Regions from separate parts of the Telluria sp. BA11 genome, predicted to be linked through region 1. Evidence: predicted binding sites of a transcription regulator. Region 1 holds the regulator's gene; the other holds the start of a gene.
What was found. Region 1 encodes NrdR, which represses ribonucleotide reductase genes. Its sites were predicted from a motif close to CACNANATNTNGTG; they were not measured.
Positions count from the first base shown of each region.

Region 2: the regulator NrdR is predicted to act here: its motif matches at 4,609-4,622, upstream of AC1MGT_RS08145 (ribonucleoside-diphosphate reductase subunit alpha).

Region 1 covers NZ_CM155275.1:4,373,669-4,381,140, reverse strand. Annotated here, with positions in the region: gene AC1MGT_RS19270 (GspH/FimT family pseudopilin) at 1-272, opposite strand, end outside; gene AC1MGT_RS19265 (type IV pilin protein) at 269-748, opposite strand; gene AC1MGT_RS19260 (pilus assembly PilX family protein) at 776-1,420, opposite strand; gene AC1MGT_RS19255 (PilW family protein) at 1,428-2,429, opposite strand; gene pilV (type IV pilus modification protein PilV) at 2,426-2,953, opposite strand; gene nrdR (transcriptional regulator NrdR) at 3,057-3,524, opposite strand; gene glyA (serine hydroxymethyltransferase) at 3,588-4,835, opposite strand; ZMP/ZTP riboswitch at 4,935-5,054, opposite strand; gene arsA (arsenical pump-driving ATPase) at 5,318-7,333, shown strand.
Region 2 covers NZ_CM155275.1:1,869,155-1,876,626, reverse strand. Annotated here, with positions in the region: gene AC1MGT_RS08165 (cytochrome C assembly family protein) at 207-1,010, shown strand; gene AC1MGT_RS08160 (PP0621 family protein) at 1,010-1,258, shown strand; gene AC1MGT_RS08155 (sensor histidine kinase) at 1,272-2,945, shown strand; gene AC1MGT_RS08150 (sigma-54-dependent transcriptional regulator) at 2,964-4,397, shown strand; gene AC1MGT_RS08145 (ribonucleoside-diphosphate reductase subunit alpha) at 4,894-7,472, shown strand, end outside.

The DNA.
Region 1 (7,472 bases):
GACCAGTCGATGCCGGCCACGTCGTTGGATGTGAGGATCACGGGTTCGTTACGGGCAATTGCCATTGATCGGGTGAGCTGGACCGCACTGTAGAGGTCGCTGGCGGCCATGCGCAGTTCCTGGCCCTGCACGATCCGGTGCAGGCCGGGCGCCGCCAGCGACGACGTGATCGCCACCATGCCCAGCACCACGGCCAGTTCGGCCATCGACAGGCCAGTGCAGTGGCGGCGCAGGATGGCGCGGGCCAGCGTGGTCACACGAGGGCCTGTCATGGCCAGCAACGTGTGGGCTGGCCGATCGAACCACTTGCGCCACTTGCGCCGCTGGCGCCCTGCGCACCTGTGCTGTCCAGCGTCAGCGTGCCGCATTCCGGATCGGCAAATGCAGCGTTGACATTGACCGTGCCGGGCCGCGCACGCAGCACGATGCAGGCGGCAATTGACTGCTCCGGACAGGCCTCGCCGTCGAGCTCATAGGCGCTGGCGGCGGCGCTGTTGCCGAGCCAGGTGCGGAACTGACCCGCATCAAGGGTGCTTGTGGCCATCGAGAACGCGATATAGCTGTGATGCTGGGCGCGGTATTGTTCCTGGCGCTGCATCAGGTCGAGCAGCGCCAACTGGGCTTCGACCCGGCGCGCCTTGACGATCTGGCGCGCATACGACGGATAGGCCACCGAGGCCAGGATGCCGACGATTGCCAGCACCATCAGCAGTTCGATCAGCGTAAAGCCGTTGCGGTGTCGTGTCATGAACTCGCTCCTGTTTGCCCGGGTGCGTTATTCGGATGCCGCGGCAACCAGCGCGGACCAGTTGCCGATTTCGCGCCAGCCAACGCGCCGGCCATGCCCGCCGGCGGGTGGCAGACGGTAGTAGGCCTGCACGGCAGCCCCGGCGCCCGGCATGCTGCCGGCACCGCGCGCGGCGATGCGATACAGCTGGCCGTTGGCGGACGCCGGCATCAGCTCGATCAGGTAGCGTGGCGTCTCGAGTGGCAAGCCGCCCTCCCCTGTGGGCAGCGTGGCGCCGGTAAACGTGCCGAACGGGATGGCCGGGCCATCGTCAAGCGCCAGCCGGGCCAGCTGGCCATCGGCGTCGGCGTCGTGCGCACACAAACCGTTGTACGGCCGGGCGCCCAGGCACGCGCCGACAAAGGCATCCGCACTGCCGCCACGGATCGCGTTGGCGCGCGCCGAGCCTGGCGCTGCGCCACCGTCGATATCGTGTTCGGCATCGAGCAAGGCGGCTTGGGCCATGTGCAGGGCCAGCGCGCGCTCGCGTTCGTACGCAGCGGCACGGGTGCTTTGCAGCGCGCCGCGCGCAGAGGCGATGCCCGTCATGAGCACGGCCAGCATCAGCACGAGCGCGGTGATGAGCGCGATGCCGGCCTGGCGCCGCGGCATGGGTGGAAGTCGGTGGCGCATAGGCAACTCAAGGCGCCGCGGCCGGCGGCGCAGAAGGTGGCACAACGGGCGGCGCAGTCGCTGACAAAACGGGCACCTCAATCGGCACCGCAATCACGGCGCCATACACCTTGTGCATGCGCGCATCGCCGCCGCGATCGAGATCGGCCGCCGCCAGCCGGACACCCGGATCGGCAGCCGCCAGCGCACCGTCATACCCGGGACCAAACAGCCAATGGACGAGGCCCGCGCCCACACCAGGCGCCTGGCGCGGCCCATGCAGCAGCAAGCCAACCCGCACGCTCGCAACGTGCTTCCAGTGGCTGCGTGTGCGCAGATCGGCGGCACGCTCATCTAGAGTCGACCCGGCCAGCACCAGCGCCGCGTCGAGCGCCCGGATCGCGCTGGCGTTCACGTACCGGTTGGGCGCACCATCGCCATCGGTATCGAGGCCATACAGCACCTGGAAGCTGTCGACACGCCCTGCCACGGCATCGGACGACCAGTTGCCGGCGCCCCGGTATTTGCAGCGCAGTTCAGCGTCGCCCTGGGCATTGCGCGCAACGTAGAAAATGCTCCAGCCTTCCTGATCGCGGTGCACGGGAAAGCCGGCGCAATCGAGCGTGCCGCCATCGCCGTCCGGTGGCGCGCCCGTACCGGAAAAGCGCAGCGCCAGCACGTCGCTGCCGTTGACGGTCGCCGGAAGCGGCGCATCGATGCCAGCGCCGGCATGGGTCAGCGACGCAGCATCCAGCCCAGCGATCGCGGCAGGTAGCGCAGGATCGATCACCGGATGCGCGGCCCAGTCGACGTGGCCCGCCAGGCGCACGGCGCGCGCCAGCGCATCGAGCGCGTAGCGGCCGGCGTCATCCATCTCGGCCGCTTCGAGCAGCGCCGCATGCGCACGCGTGGCGCCAATCAGCAGCGAGCCAGCCGCCAGCAGCACGGCCAGGCCAAGCGTCATCGCGACCATGAATTCGGCGATGGTGAAGCCGCTCTGACGCACAACCCGGCGACGATGGCAACTCATCGCGCCACCATCAGCACGAACGCGGGCAAGTCATCGTTGCCGTGCCAGCCGATCTTAATCGCCACCGCGGCATGCGCACCGCCGCTGCATGCCCACCGATAGCGGCGGCTGGCGGCATCCCACGGGGCCACATCGCGGCATACGGCAATGCGCCCGCCGGGAAAGCGCCGGTGCACGAGCAGGCGCGTCTCATCGAGATCGAAGGCCGCCAGCGCCAGCGGATCGCATGCGGCAGTGCCGAAGCATGGGGCGGCGGCGACAGGCGGGCCGTCGGCGACGGCGTCATAGTCGAGCGACAGATAGGGATTGGCCGCATCGGGCAGGCTGGCCAGCGGCAGGTTGGCGCCGATGCGCGCCGCCAGCGAACTTGCGAGCTGGCCCGCTTCGGCCATCAGCGCCGCCTGCTGGCGCGTGCGCTCGGCCGCCAACTGGGCCGCTCCGGCGCCGACGATGCCGATGGCGAGCACGAACAGCGCCACCAGTACTTCGATGAGGGTAAAACCGCGGTGTGAATGGTTGCGCACGCAAGCCTCCCGATAACGAGCTACGACGTTATCAGGCCGGCTTTGCACGCCCGTGCGTCGGCGCAAGCGTACGCCGCGCCAATCGGGGAACCTTGAAAAGGGATTAGTTGTCGAGCTTTCGCTGGTGCCCGACTTCGGCCAGCGCTGCCTGGAACGAATCCAGGTCTTCGAAATTCTTGTAGACCGATGCGAAGCGGATATACGCGATCTTGTCGAGGCCCTTGAGCTCTTGCATCACGAGCTCGCCCACATGGCCGGTATCGACTTCGCGCAGGCCGCTGGTGAGCAGCTTTTCTTCGATGGAGGCAACGGCCTTGTCGATGGCTTCGGCTGCCACCGGCCGCTTGCGCAGCGCCAGCATCAGGCTGCCACGCAGCTTTGATGAGGCAAACTCGGTGCGGCTGCCGTTCTTCTTGACGATGATCGGCATCGACAGTTCGATGCGCTCATAGGTGGTGAAGCGCTTGTCGCACTTGCCGCAGCGGCGCCGGCGCCGGATGGCGTCCCCCTCCTCCGATACGCGGGTATCGAGGACTTGTGTATCTTCATGCTGGCAAAAGGGACATTTCATGGCGCCGGGGCTGCAATACTACATGGGGTACTTCCGGGCGAGCGAACCGGCCCGGAAGGCAAATCAGGCAGCGTAGACCGGATACTTGCTGGTGAGTTTCTTGACTTCGCCCTTGACGCGCTCGATGGTCGCAGCGTCGTGCGGGTTGTCCAGCACGTCGGCGATCAGGTTGCCCACGGTGACGGCATCTTCTTCAACAAAGCCACGCGTCGTGAAGGCCGGGCTGCCCAAGCGGATGCCCGACGTGACGAACGGCTTTTGCGGGTCGTTCGGGATGCCGTTCTTGTTGCAGGTCATGTGCGCCTGGCCCAGGATTGCTTCGGCTTCCTTGCCGGTCAGGTTCTTGGCGCGCAGATCGACCAGCATCACGTGCGATTCGGTGCGCCCCGACACGATGCGCAGGCCACGCGCGGTCAGCGTGTCGGCCAGTGCCTTGGCGTTCTTGACAACCTGCTGCTGGTAGGTCTTGAACTCAGGCGTCAGCGCCTCCTTGAAAGCGACGGCCTTGCCGGCGATCACGTGCATCAGCGGGCCGCCCTGGATGCCAGGGAAGATGGCCGAGTTGATGATTTTCTCGTGCTCGGCCTTCATCAGGATGATGCCGCCGCGCGGGCCGCGCAGCGACTTGTGCGTGGTCGACGTGACGAAGTCGGCGAACGGCACCGGGTTCGGGTACTCGCCTGCAGCGATCAGGCCGGCGTAGTGGGCCATGTCGACCATGAAGTAGGCGCCGACTGCCTTGGCAACCTTGGCGATGCGCTCGAAGTCGATCTTCAGCGAGAACGCCGATGCGCCGGCGATGATCATCTTCGGCTTGTGCTCGTGCGCCTGGCGCTCGAGCGCCTCGTAGTCGATGTCTTCGTCAGCGGTCAGGCCGTACGAGACGACGTTGAACCACTTGCCCGACATGTTCAGCGGCATGCCGTGGGTCAGGTGACCGCCTTCGGCCAGCGACATGCCCATGATCGTGTCGCCTGGTTTCAACACAGCGAAGAACACGCCCTGGTTCGCCTGCGAACCCGAGTTCGGCTGCACGTTGGCGGCTTCCGCGCCAAACAGTTGCTTCAGGCGGTCGATTGCCAGCTGCTCGACGATGTCGACGTATTCGCAGCCGCCGTAGTAGCGCTTGCCCGGATAGCCTTCGGCGTACTTGTTGGTCAGTTGCGAGCCCTGCGCTTCCATGACGGCTGGCGAGGTGTAGTTTTCGGACGCGATCAGCTCGATGTGGTCTTGCTGACGGACGTTTTCCTTCTGAATGGCATTCCACAGATCCGGATCGACATTGGCCAGCGTATGGTCTTTAGCAAACATGTAAAACTCCAATCGATAGTAATCCAGGCAACGAGCGGCGCTGTGTGCGGGTGCGGGAGCCAAAGGGCGCGGGCAGCCGCGATCGAACGCGTACCGGTTGATGGCTGCCCAGGCGAACGGCGTATGGCGTCTCACGTTCCCCGGTGGGTACCCACCTTTGCCGCGCCGCGCACCAATCGGTGGCGCTTGTGCGGTGTTTCGCCAGTTACGTGAGACGTAAAGTCCGCAAATTGTACTGAACTCCCCATTGAAGGGCAAGGAAAGCGCCATTCTGGTGACCAGTCAGGGCGCAATTGCCTGCCCCACCGCGGCCTCGCCGGCTTTCGCAGACAAATTACCGGACGATCCGGTTTGCTGGCCGGGTTCCGCTGTACCCTGAACTTCATCGGCAAGAAGCGGCCGCGCACGCAGTCCGTGCCTCAGGTTCGCCAGCTATTTTCCTGGCCGATTTTCATTCTCAACAATCACCGAAAGGTCAGACAATGGAAATCAAGGTACTGGGAACCGGCTGCGGCAAGTGTCGAGCCACGATTGCACGCCTTGAAAAAGCAGCCTTCGCTGCCGGGGTGTCCGTCGATATTACGCAGGTTTCGGCCCCGGAAGACATCCTGCGACTCGGCGCTACTGCGACGCCCGCTGTCCTGATCGATGGCGTGCTTGTGCATGGCGGCGGCATTCCAACGCCCGAACAGGTAGCAGACTGGCTCAGGCCCAACACGGCGCGCTTTCTGGAGCGGCCGACGCGGCACCTGTTCTTTACGGGTAAAGGCGGCGTCGGAAAGACGTCGCTGTCGACTGCTACGGCGCTTGCGCTTGCCGATGCTGGAAAAAAGGTACTCCTGGTAAGTACCGACGCCGCATCGAACCTCGATGAGATGCTGGGCATTACGCTTAGCAATAGTCCGACGCCAGTGCCTGGCGCACCCGGCTTGGCGGTGCTGAACATCAACCCGGACACTGCGGCCGAATCGTATCGCCAACGCGTGCTGGCGCAGATGGCATCCGGCGCGAGCGACACGGACCGTGCAACGGTGCGCGAACAGTTGTCCGGCGCTTGTACCACCGAAATCGCTTCATTTGACGAGTTTGCCTCCCTGCTGTCCGACGCAGCCGATGACTACGACCATATCGTGTTCGACACGGCGCCGACGGGACACACATTGCGCTTGCTCAGCTTGCCTCAGGCATGGAGTGGCTTTCTGGCCGGAAATGATCGCGGCGCCTCGTGTCTCGGGCCGCATTCAGGCTTGAAGATGCAGGAAGTGCGCTTCAAGGCAGCCCTGGACGCCTTGAGCGATCCCGCCCAAACCACTGTCATCCTGGTCTCCCGCGCCGACAAGAGTGCGATTGCCGAGGCGGCACGCACATCGGAAGAATTGCGCACGCTCGGTCTGAACAACCAGCGCCTGATCATCAATGGCGTGTTCCATGCAAGCGATCACGGCGACGTCGTCGCGGCTGCTATTGCCGCACTGGAAGAGCAGGCATTGAATGAGATGCCGACATCCTTGCGATCGCTGCCGCAAGACCAGATACCGTTGCGATCGTTCGACACGGTCGGGCTGCCTGCCCTGCGTGCGCTGCTTACAGCCAGCACGACCCCCATCGCCAACGCGGAGATCGTTGCCGAAGCCAGTGCGCCGCTGCCGGGCCTGGACGCCCTGGTCGATGAATTGGCACTCGCCGGACATGGCTTGATCATGGTAATGGGCAAGGGCGGCGTCGGCAAGACGACGGTAGCTGCAGCCTTGGCCCTCGGCCTGATTCAACGCGGAAAAACGGTCCATCTCAGCACCACGGATCCGGCGGCGCACCTTGTCGGCACGCTGGATGGCGACGTGCCTGGCCTGCAGGTCGACCGCATCGATCCCAAGGTCGAAACCCGGCGCTACATCGACAAGATCATGGCAAGCAGATCGCCAGGGCTGAATCCTCAGGAACAGGCACTGCTACTGGAAGACCTGCGCTCGCCCTGCACGGAGGAAGTTGCGGTCTTTCACGCCTTCTCGAAAATTGTCAATGAAGGGCGTAGCGCCTTTGTTGTACTCGACACCGCGCCAACCGGGCATTCCCTGCTGCTGATGGACGCCACCGGGGCCTATCATCGGCAAACGTTGCGCGAATTCGAAGGCCATGGCGCCGGGCGCGTGACCACGCCCCTGATGCGGCTACAGGACGGAACCTACACCAGGATCATCCTGGTGACCTTGCCCGAAGTGACCCCGGTGTCGCAAGCGGCAGCGCTGCAAGACGACTTGCGCCGCGCCAGTGTCGAACCTTACGCGTGGGTGATCAACAAGAGCATCCTCGCAGCGGGCACCCATGATCCGCTGCTGGCAGCGCGAATGGCGGGCGAACGCAAGCAGATGAAACGCATGGCCGATGGGTTGGCCGCGCGCTTGTTCGTCGTGCCCTGGCGTACCACGCCACCGGTTGGTGTTGTCGAATTGTCCAAGCTCGTCACTCAACAGCAGGAAACGGATGGTGTTCACCGATAGCCATACCGATCGGGTATTCGCCCGCAATCGTTGACTGCGCCAAATTTCACGTGCCTGACTTGTTTGGGGAAAGATTCGTGCGTCCAGAGCGGCCGCCGTGATGGCCTGCACGTCTTCATGGTCATTTCGGCTACAATTT
Region 2 (7,472 bases), 2.5 Mb from region 1:
AATGCCGGTAGGCGAGCGCCGCCAAAGCGGCATTTTACCTTGCGCAGGTGCTGCTGGTTCTTCCGGCGGACGGCAGGCGCACATTTTTTCAGCAAACCGTGGCGTTTTGCGCTGGAGGAAAGCGTGGGCGGCGCCGCTCGCATGCCAGGTGGGCGAAAAATCCGCTCACCCCACGGCGGCACCATGCAATGGTGTAGACTCCCGTCATGCAGAATTTCCTCTTCCTTGCCGCGGCTTTCCTGTACGCGGTATGCGCCCTGCTGCCATCGCGCCGCGCGCCGGCCATCTCGGCCGTGACGGCCGGCGCGTGGGCGCTGCACGGCGTCTCGCTCGGCATGGACGTGATGGTGCCGGGCCGGCTGCGCGTCGGTTTCGCCATCATGCTCTCGTCCGCGCTGTGGGTGTCCGTGGCCGCCTACTGGCTCGAAAACCGCAATTTCGCCCTCGATGGCATGCGCCGCCTGGTGATGCCGTTCGCCGCCGTGGCCGCGCTGCTGCCGCTGCTGTTTCCCGGCACCCTGACGCCGCTGGCCGGCAAGTCGCCGGCGTTTGGCTGGCATATCGCGGTTGCGGTACTGGCCTACAGCACCCTGACCATTGCCGCCTTCCACGCCGTGCTGATGGCATTGCAGGAAGCGCGGCTGCACACCCGCACCGCCGGTGGCGGCCGGTTTGACGCCGCGCTCGACCAGTTGCCGGCGCTTCTTACCATGGAAAAACTGCTGTTCCGCGTGATCTGGATCGGCTTCGTCCTGCTCAGCCTGACGGTGCTGTCGGGCTTCGTGTTCTCCGAACAGGTGTTCGGCCGGCCGCTGCTGCTCGACCACAAGAGCGTGTTCGCGCTGCTGTCGTGGGCGCTGTTCGCGGCGCTGCTGGCCGGGCGCCGCTGGCGAGGCTGGCGCGGCAAGACCGCGCTGCGCTTCACGCTGGCCGGGTTTGCCACGCTGGCGCTGGCCTATGTCGGCAGCCGTTTCGTGCTCGAAGTTATCCTGCACCGGGGAACCATCTGATGCGACTATTATTCTGGATTGCCTTCATCGCCCTCGTCGTCTTCGCGGTGCGCAACAAGCTGCGCGCCATGAGCAAACGCGCGGCCGTACCGCCGCAGGCGCGCCCCGGCGCGGCCAAGGCGCCGGTGCAGATCGAAGCGATGGCCCAATGTACCCACTGCGGCATGTACTTTCCGGCGTCCGAATCGGTGCGCGCCGACGGCCACGACTACTGTTCGCCAGGCCACGTGCGCCTGCCGCCGCCGTAGGCGCAGGCCGGCCTTGACGCAACGCCGCATCCTGTCGCCCGAAGCGCGCGTCGCCCTGTGGCGCTCGCTGCAGACCTTCACGCTCACGCGCATCGTCATCGCGCTGGTACTGCTGCTGTATTTCGGTTTCAACTTCGAGAACGGCACGCTGCGCGTCACGCAGCAGGTGGCCCAGATCTGCCTGGGCTACGCCATCATGGCGCTGGTGTTCTCGTTCGCCGCGCGCCGCCAGCGCCGCTTCCTGGTGCAGCTCGGCGTGCAGGTCGCGCTCGACCTCCTGGTCATATCGCTGCTGTATCTGGCAGCCGGCGGCTTGCGCAGCGGCCTTGGCATCCTGTATCTGTTCCCGCTGGCCGGCGCTGCGATCCTCGCGCCCTTGCTGCTGGCGTTGTTCGCGGCGGCGGTGGCCACGCTGTTCTTGCTTGGCCTGAGCGTGTGGCAACTGGTCGAAGGGTTCGATCCGCCGCTGATGCAGGCGGGCCTGTTTGGCGCAGCCTTCTTCGCCGCCGTGCTGGTAACCAACCGCATGGCCGCGCGTCTGCTGGGACAGGAAGAACTGGCGGCCCAGCGCGGCGCCGACCTGCGCATACAGCAGGCGATCAATGAAATCGTGATCGCCGACGTGGGCGACGGCATCCTGGTGGTGGGCGCCGACGGCGCAGTGTTTACAGGTAACCCGGCGGCGCGCCGCATGCTCGGGCTGCAGGCCGACACGTCGGGCTTCCTGCTGCACGCGGCGCCGGCCTTCGAGCCGCTGGCCGGCGCGTTCGATGCCTGGCTCGCCGCGCCCGAGAACGATACCGCCTTCGTCACCGTCAAGCCCTACCGCGAAGGCGACGGCGCCGGCGACGTGCGTGGCCGGCGAGACCAGCCGGTGCACGTCAAGCTGCGCTTTGCCCGTGTGGCGGCGCCGGCCAATGCGGTGGGCGATGCCGTGGGCGAGGCAGGTGGGCGCAGCGTGATCTTCATGCAGGACGTGAGCGCCATCGAAAACCAGGCGCAGCAACTCAAGCTGGCGTCGATGGGGCGCCTGACCGCCAGCATCGCGCACGAGGTGCGCAACCCGCTGTCGGCCATCGGCCACGCGACGGCGCTGCTGGCCGAAGACCTGCACGGCCCGGCCGAAGTGCGGCTGCTGAAAATCGTCGGCGACAATGTGGCGCGCGTGAACCGCATGGTCGAAGACATCCTGCAGCTGTCGCGCAAGGCCCAGCCCAATGGCGAGCCGGTGCCGCTGGGCGCGTTTCTGGAACAGCTCAAAGCCGAGTTCTGCGAAATCCACGGCCTGGCCGATGATATAGTCTATATCGGCGATCCGGGCGGCAGCGCCGTGCGCTTCGATCCGCTGCACCTGCACGAAGTCCTGCTCAATTTACTCAACAACGCGGTGCGCTACGCCAGCCGCCAGCCGGTCAGCATCCGCATCTTTCCGGCGCGCGATGCGGCCGGGCGGCGCGAGCTGCACGTGCAGGACGACGGCCCCGGCATCACGCCCGAAGTGCGCGACCACCTGTTCGAGCCGTTCTATACCACCTCGAGCAAGGGCACCGGCCTTGGACTCTACCTGGCGCGCGAACTGTGCCTCAACAACGATGCGAAACTTGATTATGAATACCGGTTCGACCCGTCCGCACTGGGCCCGCGCAAGGCCAGCGGTCGCTTTGTCATCACCTTTGCCCTTGCCTGACGTGGCCGGGGAGCCGTCATGAGCGCGCCGCGCGTTTTGGTACTGGACGACGAGGCCGACCTGCGCGAGCTGCTCGAGATCACGCTGCTCAAGATGGGCCTGGACGTCGACAGCGCCGCCACGCTGCGCGAGGCGCGCGCGCTGTTCGACGAGCGCGATTACGCGCTGGTGCTGACCGACATGCGCCTGCCGGACGGCCTGGGCCTCGAACTGGTGCGCGAAATCGGCGCGTCCGGCAAGGGTACGCCGGTGGCCGTGATCACCGCCTACGGCAGCGCCGAAAACGCAGTGGTGGCGCTGAAAGCCGGTGCGTTCGACTACATCGCCAAGCCGGTGGCGCTGGACGCACTGCGCGTGATGGTGCGCGCGGCGCTCAAGCAATCCGAAAGCGCGGCGCTCGGTGACGGCGCGGCGCCCGACTCGCGCATGATCGGCAGCTCGCCCGCGATGGCGGCATTGCGGGCCCAGATCGCCCGCCTGGCGCGCTCGATGGCGCCGATCTCGATCACGGGCGAATCCGGCAGCGGCAAGGAGCTGGCCGCGCGCGAAATCCACGCCCAGAGCTCGCGCGCCGCGAAACCGTTCATCGCCGTGAACTGCGGCGCGATTCCCGAAACGCTGATGGAGGCCGAATTTTTCGGCTACCGCAAGGGGGCGTTCACGGGCGCGTCCGACGAGCGCGACGGCTTCTTCCAGGCGGCCAACGGCGGCACGCTGATGCTCGACGAAGTGGCCGACCTGCCGCTGGCAATGCAAGTGAAACTGCTGCGCGCGATCCAGGAGCGGCGCGTGCGCAAGATCGGCGCGACGGTCGAGGAGCCGGTCGACGTGCGCATCATCAGCGCAACGCACCAGGACCTGGCGCGCTGCGTCGAAACGGGCAAGTTCAGACAAGACCTGTTCTACCGGCTGAACGTGATCGAGCTGGGGCTGCCGCCGCTGCGAGAGCGCCTGGACGATCTGGCACCGCTGGTGAACGGCATCCTGCAGCGCCTGGCCGGGGCAGGGCAGGCCACGCTCGGAGCCGGGGTGCTGGACGCGCTGCGGGCGTATTCGTTCCCCGGCAATGTGCGCGAGCTGGAAAACGTGCTGGAGCGGGCGCTGGCGTTTGCCAACGATGGCGTGATCGAAGTGGGCGACCTGTCGCTCAAGGCGGCGCGGCCGATCGAACCGGCACGGGCGGAACTGGCGCCGCCGGCGGTCACGCCGCCCGTTGCCGCGGCGCCAGTCGCGCCGGCCGCGCCAACGGTATCGGCGCCGCCGGGCGTCGGTCCCGCCGAATTGCCCGGCAACCTGCCCGAATACCTGGAGCAGGTCGAACGCGACATCATCGGCCGCGCCCTGCAGCAAACCCAGTTCAACCGGACCCAGGCCGCCAGCCTGCTCGGCATCAGTGTCCGCCAGTTGCGTTATCAGATGCAGAAGCTGGACATCAGCGCGCCGGACGATTGACGGCCGGTCTGCGGCCGCGCGGCGGACCCGCGCGCCCGGTCATTTCCCTACAGTTTTTTCAGGTTAGTAGTCGCTTACCGCGTACTCCCCGTCCTTATGGCGACTCTCGAAAGTCAAGGCTCGCACGCGATAAAACTGAAAATTTTGGACATTTATTTGCTTGCCTGTACCGCAAACGAGGTACTACAATTAGTCTGATATCAACGCCCGGCACTAGATATAGTGGTAGTGACTGAAAAGGCACCAGGATTGCGGGCTGCGGCGAGTTGTTCATACGTTGTCCACAAGTTGCACACAAACTTATCCATCGATCGGTTAGTTAAGCACTTGTCGACACGCAATATTTACTAGTTCTTACCCTGCTTCTCTGGTTTGCCACCACAGGCCACCGGCTGGCAGGGCATCGTTTTTTAATTTGTTGACGGACCGGGTTTGCGCAATACGGCAAGACGGTTGCCACGTAGACAACGGCGGTCCGACCGCTCCTGGAGGCGCAATGCAAACAGCACAGAATAGTTCGATCAACCAACATGTCACCCCAGGATCGGCGCCCGCCGGCACCACCCCGGCCGACATCGTCGCCCGTGGCGACTACCGCGTCATCCGCCGCAACGGTTCGGTGGTGGCGTTCGAGCCACACAAGATCTCGGTCGCGATGACCAAGGCTTTCCTGGCAATCGCCGGTGGCCAGGGCGCCGTGTCGGCGCGCATCCGCGAGCTGGTCGAGCAGATGACCAACAACGTCGTCACCGCGCTGGTGCGTCGCCAGCCGAACGGCGGCACGTTCCACATCGAGGACGTGCAGGACCAGGTCGAGCTGTCGCTGATGCGTTCGGGCGAACACGATGTCGCGCGTGAATACGTGCTGTACCGCGCCAAGCGCATGGAAGAGCGCCGCGCCGCAAAAGAAGCCGCCGGTGGCGGTGGCGCCGTCGTCGCGCCGCAGATCCACGTCGTCGATGGCGGCGAGCGTCGCCTGCTGGACATCAACACCGTCATCGGTCTGATCGGCGCCGCCTGCGCCGGCCTCGAAAAGCACGTCGACGCCGACGCGATCCTGGCCGAGACCATGAAGAACCTGTACGACGGCGTGCCGGTCGAAGAGCTGCACAAGTCGGCCATCCTGGCTGCGCGCGCGCTGATGGAAAAAGACCCGGCCTACAGCCAGGTCACCGCCCGCATCCTGCTGCACACGATCCGCAAGGAAGTCTTCGGCCGCGAAGTGGCGCAAGCCGGCGCCGCCGCCGAATACCTGACCTACTTCCCGCAATACATCGCCAAGGGCATCGCCAACGAGCTGCTCGACGAAGAACTGGGCAAGTACGACCTCGAGCGCCTGGCCAAGGCCATCGTCGCCGACCGCGACCTGCAGTTCGGCTACATCGGCCTGCAAACCCTGTATGACCGCTACTTCCTTCACGTGCGCGACGTGCGCATCGAAATGCCGCAGGCGTTCTACATGCGCGTGGCAATGGGCCTGGCCCTGCGTGAAGACGACCGCGAAGCGCGCGCCATCGAGTTCTACAGCCTGCTGTCGTCGTTCGACTTCATGAGCTCGACCCCGACGCTGTTCAACTCGGGCACCCGCCGCTCGCAGCTGTCGTCGTGCTACCTGACCACCGTCGGCGACGACCTGGAAGACATCTACGACGCCATCAAGGAGAATGCGCTGCTGTCGAAGTTCGCCGGTGGCCTGGGCAACGATTGGACGCCAGTGCGCGCACTCGGTTCGCGCATCAAGGGCACCAACGGTCGCTCGCAGGGCGTGGTCCCGTTCCTGAAAGTGGTCAACGACACGGCCGTCGCGGTCAACCAGGGCGGCAAGCGCAAGGGCGCTGTCTGCGCCTACCTGGAAACCTGGCACCTCGACATCGAAGAATTCCTCGACCTGCGCAAGAACACGGGCGACGATCGCCGCCGCACCCACGACATGAACACGGCGAACTGGATTCCCGACCTGTTCATGAAGCGCGTGATGGAAAAGTCGCACTGGACGCTGTTCTCGCCATCCGAGACGCCTGACCTGCACGACCTGACCGGCAAGGCCTTCGAACAAGCCTACCTGGCGTACGAAGCCAAGGCCGAGCGCGGCGAAATGGCCGTCTTCAAAAAGATCGAGTCGCTCGACCTGTGGCGCAAGATGCTGTCGATGCTGTTCGAAACCGGTCACCCATGGATCACGTTCAAGGACCCGTGCAACATCCGCTCGCCACAGCAGCACGTGGGCGTCGTGCACTCGTCGAACCTGTGCACCGAGATCACGCTGAACACGAGCGCCGATGAAATCGCCGTCTGCAACCTGGGCTCGGTCAATCTGCCGCAGCACATGAAGGGCGATGGCCTGGATCACGTCAAGCTGCAAAAGACGATCCGCACCGCGATGCGCATGCTGGACAACGTCATCGACATCAACTACTACGCCGTCGAAAAAGCGCGCAACTCGAACCTGCGCCACCGTCCGGTCGGCATGGGCGTGATGGGCCACCAGGATTGCCTGCACATGATGCGCATTCCGTTCTCGTCAGACCGGGCGGTGCAGTTCGCCGACACGTCGATGGAAGCGGTCTGCTACTACGCCTACCTGGCCTCGACCGAACTGGCCGAAGAGCGTGGCCGTTACGAGACGTACACCGGTTCGCTGTGGGACCGCGGCATCCTGCCGCAGGACTCGATCCAACTGCTGGCCGACGAACGTGGCAGCCAGTACCTGGAGCAGGACACGTCGTCGAAGATGGACTGGACCCCGGTGCGCGAGCGCATCAAGCAGTTCGGCATGCGCAACTCGAACTGCGTGGCGATTGCCCCGACCGCGACGATCTCGAACATCATCGGCGTCTCGGCCTGTATCGAGCCGACGTTCCAGAACCTGTACGTGAAGTCGAACCTGTCGGGTGAATTCACCGAGATCAACTCGTACCTGGTGCGCGACCTGAAGGCGCGCGACCTGTGGGACGAAGTCATGATCGCCGACTTGAAGTACTTCGATGGCTCGCTGTCGAAAATCGACCGCGTACCGCAAGACCTGCGCGACCTGTACGCAACGGCATTCGAGGTCGAGCCGAAGTGGCTGGTCGA